2 regions of the Blautia difficilis genome follow, and region 2 is predicted to be linked to the other one. Evidence: riboswitches for the same ligand, from Rfam matches in the RefSeq annotation. Region 2 holds a riboswitch; the other holds the start of a gene.
The links. Region 2 has a riboswitch for ZMP and ZTP ahead of H8Z82_RS01855 (formate--tetrahydrofolate ligase). Riboswitches for the same ligand answer to the same signal wherever they lie in the genome.
Positions count from the first base shown of each region.

Region 1: linked by a shared signal. The riboswitch ahead of H8Z82_RS11010 (IMP cyclohydrolase) and the one ahead of H8Z82_RS01855 (formate--tetrahydrofolate ligase) in region 2 are both predicted to bind ZMP and ZTP.

Region 1 covers NZ_JACOQG010000017.1:51,661-54,824, forward strand. The annotation lists gene guaB (IMP dehydrogenase) at 1-713, shown strand, start outside; gene H8Z82_RS17575 (hypothetical protein) at 942-1,070, shown strand; gene H8Z82_RS11005 (peptidoglycan recognition protein family protein) at 1,045-1,677, shown strand; ZMP/ZTP riboswitch at 1,793-1,873, shown strand; gene H8Z82_RS11010 (IMP cyclohydrolase) at 1,945-2,658, shown strand; gene H8Z82_RS11015 (phosphoribosylaminoimidazolecarboxamide formyltransferase) at 2,788-3,164, shown strand, end outside.
Region 2 covers NZ_JACOQG010000002.1:69,442-72,605, forward strand. The annotation lists gene H8Z82_RS01855 (formate--tetrahydrofolate ligase) at 1-1,309, opposite strand, end outside; ZMP/ZTP riboswitch at 1,488-1,573, opposite strand; gene H8Z82_RS01860 (DUF1700 domain-containing protein) at 1,942-2,415, shown strand; gene H8Z82_RS01865 (isopeptide-forming domain-containing fimbrial protein) at 2,677-3,164, shown strand, end outside.

The sequences.
Region 1 (3,164 bases), on a different contig from region 2:
ATGGTCATTCAGAGAATATTCTGAAGGCTGTCCGTGAAATTAAAGCTGCATATCCGGATCTTCAGGTAATTGCAGGTAATGTAGCTACAGGAGCAGCTACCAAGGCTCTGATCGATGCAGGCGTAGATGCAGTTAAGGTTGGTATCGGACCTGGATCTATTTGTACCACACGTGTGGTTGCAGGTATTGGTGTACCACAGATTACTGCAGTAATGGACTGTTATGAGGTTGCTAATCGTTATGGAATCCCGATCATTGCAGATGGCGGTATCAAATATTCCGGAGATGTTACCAAGGCAATTGCAGCTGGTGCAAATGTATGTATGATGGGAAGTATCTTCGCAGGCTGCGATGAGAGCCCGGGAACTTTTGAACTGTATCAGGGACGTAAATATAAAGTATACCGTGGTATGGGATCTATTGCTGCTATGGAGAACGGCAGTAAAGATCGTTATTTCCAGGAAAATGCAAAGAAGCTTGTTCCGGAAGGTGTAGAGGGACGTGTTGCATATAAAGGACATGTAGAGGATACTGTATTCCAGCTTATGGGTGGTCTTCGCTCAGGTATGGGATATTGCGGTGCAGAGAATATTGAAACTCTTAAGACTACAGGTAAGTTTATCAAGATTTCTGCTGCTTCTCTGAAAGAATCTCATCCACATGATATTCATATCACCAAAGAAGCTCCAAACTATAGTGTAGATGATAAATAAATAATGAATGATACCCCGGAGGTCCTGTGGATCTGCCGGGGTATTTTTGTGGAATTACCGGTTTTGATAGTGAAAAGAAAGGAATTCAATGGTATAATAGAAAAAACGAATTCCAGGAAATGGGTGGCAGAGAAAAGCTATGATACAAAAGAATCGGAGCGGTAAAAAAAGTACCGGATCTGCGAAAACAAAGAGAAAATCGGTTTCAAAATCAAAAACCAGTGCTGGATGCAGAAAAAAATCTTCCAGGAAATCAGGGAAAAACAGCAGAGTCCGACAGAGAAATCTGAGGATGCTGCTAATATGCATTATCCTGATGGTGGGAGTAAGTATGGGATGCTGGTATGGAATAAATAATATGCAGGAGAGGGAAAGAAAAGAGCAGGAAGTACTTCTGGAGCAGGAAAATTCAGGAAGCGGTCCTGAGCAGTGGCAGAAAGAAGGGGCTCCCTATATTGATGTGGAGCTGCTGACTCCCAATGAATACTCCAGACCGCAGATTCCCATTGAAAGCGTAAAATATATTGCAATTCACTATACTGCGAACCCAGGGGCAACAGCAATGGCCAACAGAAATTATTTTGAGAATCTGGCAAATACACATGAGACAAAGGTAAGCAGTCATTTTGTCATTGGCCTTGATGGAGAGGTGGTACAGTGCATTCCTACATCGGAGATGTCTTATGCGACAAATTCCCGTAATGTGGATACCGTATCGATCGAGTGTTGTCACCAGGATGAGACGGGAAAATTCAATGATGCAACCTATGATTCGGCTGTAAAACTGACAGCATGGTTATGTGTGCGATTCGGACTTACTTCTGAAAATGTGATCCGTCATTATGATGTGACAGGAAAGAACTGTCCAAAATATTATGTGGAGAATCTGGATGCATGGATTCAAATGAAGGCTGATATTGCTTCACAGATTGAGGTTGACTATAAATTAAAGAATATTCAGTAATGGTATATACTATTGTTTTTGAAAAAAAGTATGAAAAAAAGCATGAAACAAAAAAAATGCCTTGAAATATGTAAAGAAGTATTGTACTATAATAACAGTGTGTGAGTTTTCACGACAGTGTCTGCATGACTGGCGGAAGTAGGATTACCTACAGGGAGTGCAGCAAATATATGAGCCGACCGCCTGGGCAGCCTGGAAATTATTCAATGAATAAATAGGTTTCCCAGGCTTTTTTTAACCTTATTTTTAACGAAAAGGAGAAAAATTATGGAAATGTTATCACTGGAAAAAGAACTGAAAGAGAATTCCTATCCTGGAAGAGGAATTGTGATCGGACGTTCCGCAGACGGTAAGAAAGCAGTGACAGCTTATTTCATCATGGGCAGAAGCGAGAACAGCAGAAACAGAGTATTTGTAGAGGATGGAGAGGGAATCCGTACCCAGGCATTTGATCCGTCCAAGCTTACAGATCCGAGTCTGATCATCTATGCACCTGTACGTGTACTGGGAAACAAAACAATCGTAACTAACGGAGATCAGACAGACACTATTTATGAGGGAATGGATCATCAGCTTACTTTTGAGCAGTCCTTAAGAAGCAGAGAATTTGAGCCGGACGGTCCGAACTATACACCTCGTATCTCCGGTGTTATGCATGTAGAGAACGGAAAATTTAACTATGCAATGTCAATTCTCAAGAGCAACAACGGAAATCCGGATGCATGTAACAGATACACATTTGCATATGAGAATGCCATTGCAGGAGAGGGACATTTTATCCATACTTATAAATGTGACGGAAATCCACTTCCAAGCTTTGAGGGTGAGCCGAAACTGGTAGCAATTCCAGATGATATGGATGAGTTTGCAGAACTTCTCTGGAATAGCCTGAACGAAGATAACAAAGTATCTCTGTTTGTAAGATATATTGATATTGAGACAGGTAAGTACGAGAGCAAGATCATTAATAAGAATAAATAATAGTCACTTACTGAGTACAGATAGTGCTCATAGATTATTGTGGACATAAGACGATGCTTTCGCAGTAAGAAATTATTTACAGGAATTAATTTTAAAATACTTATTTGGTTCATACGGAGGATTTATATAATGAAAGAATTCGAATTAAAATATGGCTGTAACCCGAATCAGAAACCTGCAAAAATTTATATGGCAGACGGATCCGAGCTTCCGGTGAAAATCCTTTCGGGAAGACCGGGATATATCAATTTCCTGGATGCATTCAACGGCTGGCAGCTGGTATCAAATCTGAAAAAAGCTACAGGACTTCCTGCAGCAACATCCTTTAAGCATGTATCTCCTGCAGGTGCTGCTGTAGGACTTCCTCTTACAGAGACTCTGGCAAAGATCTACTGGGTAAATGATATGGACTGGAAGAATTTTTCACCATTAGCATGTGCTTATGCAAGAGCCCGCGGTGCTGACAGAATGTCCTCTTTTGGTGATTTCATTTCTCTTTCTGATGT
Region 2 (3,164 bases):
TTGGCTCCTCAACAAGACGGATAACTTCTTCTGCAAGTTTGATTCCGCCTTCGCCGCCTTTTGCCCATACTTCAGAAAGAGCAACGTTAACACCCAGTTCTTTACATTTAGCTTCTACAAAGTCAAGCTCTGCTTTTGTATCTGTAGGGAATGCGTTGATAGCAACAACACATGGAAGTTTGTATACGTTTTTGATGTTGGAAACATGTTTTAACAGGTTCGGGATACCTTTTTCCAGAGCTTCCAGGTTTTCATTGTTGAGGTCAGCTTTTGCAACGCCACCGTTGTATTTCAGGGCACGTACAGTAGCTACGATTACAACTGCGCTTGGTTTTAAGCCAGCCATACGGCATTTGATATCAAGGAATTTCTCAGCACCCAGGTCAGCGCCGAAACCAGCTTCTGTGATTGCATAATCAGCAAGCTTCATAGCCATCTTTGTAGCTGTTACAGAGTTACATCCGTGAGCGATGTTTGCGAATGGTCCGCCGTGTACGATTGCAGGAACGTGTTCCAGAGTCTGTACAAGGTTTGGTTTCAGAGCATCTTTTAACAGAGCTGTCATAGCGCCTTCAGCGTGAAGGTCACCAGCTGTTACAGGTTTCTGCTCGGAAACTTTGCCGTATGTATATCCGATGATGATCTTGGATAATCTTTCTTTCAGGTCTTTGATGTCGCTTGCAAGACAGAGAACTGCCATGATTTCAGATGCAACTGTGATGTCGTATCCGTCTTCACGAGGCATACCGTTTGTCTTTCCGCCAAGGCCGTCTACTACATTACGAAGCTGACGGTCGTTCATATCTACACATCTTCTCCATGTGATCTTACGAGGGTCAATGTTTAATGCGTTGCCCTGGAAGATATGGTTATCAATCATAGCTGCCAGTAAGTTGTTAGCTGCGCCAATGGCATGGAAGTCACCTGTGAAGTGAAGGTTAATATCTTCCATAGGAACAACCTGTGCATATCCGCCGCCTGCTGCACCACCTTTTACACCGAATACCGGTCCTAAGGATGGCTCACGAAGAGCTACCATAACACTCTTGCCAAGTCTCTGCATACCATCTGCAAGACCTACAGTAGTAGTAGTTTTACCTTCTCCTGCTGGAGTTGGGTTGATAGCTGTAACGAGGATTAATTTTCCATCCTTCTTATCACTTTCTTTCAGAAGATTGTAATCAATTTTTGCTTTATATTTTCCGTACTGCTCCAGATATTTATCATCAATACCTGCTTTTTCTGCAATCTGAGTGATTGGAAGCATTTCGCATTCCTGTGCAATTTCGATGTCTGATTTGAATCCCATAAGTGTTTTTCTCCTTTCGTCTCCGCATAAACATGAAAAACTTATATTACTGTTCATTTGTTACTGTGCACTCTGCGATCAGTAACAATTTATTCATTGAAGGAATGATCGATCAGCCCGTCAGATGAATAAAAGTATTGTTTCATCCGATAAAAAAAGGCCAGTATCTGAAATTTTCAAATACTGCCCAGACGGTCGGCTTCTACAAACCTCCGACTCCCCGTGGTTTGCATTCCACTCTTTCCGTCAGTACTCGAAGGTTCCTTCAATTGATGACAATAGTATATCATTTTGAGAAAAAAATGTCAAGAAAATTTTTGCTGAAATGTCAAAAAAATTAAGTAAACTGGACGAAAGTTGTGTAAAATTAATAATGAAAAACCAGAGTATCTATAATTGTTGGGAAAAATTTGCTTTTTCAAGGAAATGGAATTGTTAAAAAATAGACATGGTTTTATAGTAGAATGAAGATTATGTAAAGGAAAGGTTAAACCTTGCAGTTTATAGGAATTTCATAAAAAGTTTATGATTATATTAGTTGCTACCTGTGGTAAATATGGTAGAATAAGAATAATAAGTGCACAGAAATCTCCTGCTTCAATTATCATAAGCAGTGTATGGGGATTTATATTTTGGCAAAGTGGAGTGTAAAAGATGAGATGAACAGACAAGAATTTTTGGAAATCCTGAGAAGCCAGCTTGCCGGTCACATGCAGGAGGGCAAGGCTGCAGCACATGTACGATACTATGAAGATTATATACAGTCCCAGGTACGCGGTGGTCGTACAGAGCAGGAAGTGCTTGATCAGCTGGGAGATCCCAGGTTGATAGCAAAAACTCTTATTGATACAGAGGGAGATACCGTAGATGAGGAATATGGAGCCTATTCCTCCTGTGGATCTGGATTAGAACCGCCACCCCAGCCGGAGAAGCGGTGGAAAAAAGTTTTGGACCTTTCAACCTGGTCAGGGAAGCTTGTTGTGATTGTGGCAGCTGTTGTAGCGATTATTTTATTGCTTATAGTAATTGGTGCCGTTCTTCCGTTTTTTATTATTCTGATTATCATTTTATCTGTTATTTCCTGGTTTACCAAGAGAAGTCACTGATCAAAAGAGAACTCCCTTTGGGAGCTTTCTTTTGATCTGTCTTATAGTTTTATCTAATATTCTTTTTAGTACCCTTTTTATTCAGTTATTTATATTTTTCATATGGTTTCATATCTTCGCCTTAGTCTTATCTGAAGTGTGTTATTCCCTAATCCTGCCAGGCAGCAGGTAAATCTCAATTTTATTATTTTTATAAAGGCAGAAAACAGGATTTTTGCACAGGAATCCTTTTTTCTGTATACCAAATGGAAAGGAGACAACATGAAAGGAACTGTGAAACTAAAAAAACGTCTGGAGGCTTTGGGCTTAGCCTTACTGTTTATGCTGCAATCTGTACTGGGCTTTTTACCTGGAATGATTTTCAGTGCGGCCGGAGCGGTAAAGTCTATCGAGGTCTGGGACTCCGATCAGCTTATTGATTATGGTTATCGTTTCAATATGAAGTTTCAGCCGGGGGTAACTACCTATGAGTCTTTTGGCTGCGATAATCTGGACAGTGCTGCATTTTCTGATCACGGAAGAAGTACAAGAGATACAGAAAGTGTGAGGATAACAGAGGATTATAAATCCGGAAGTGCAGGAATGCGCTATAACAATGTGGGTAGAGATGCAGAAGGAAATATTGTGGATGTGCGTCTGACCCTGGTGGGGGTAGAAAATGCCGAGAGACGCTATGACCTGAGAACCCCTGTCTCCAAAAAAGAAAATAATGGTGGACTTACCTTTGGCTGGGAGAATAATGAAACCTA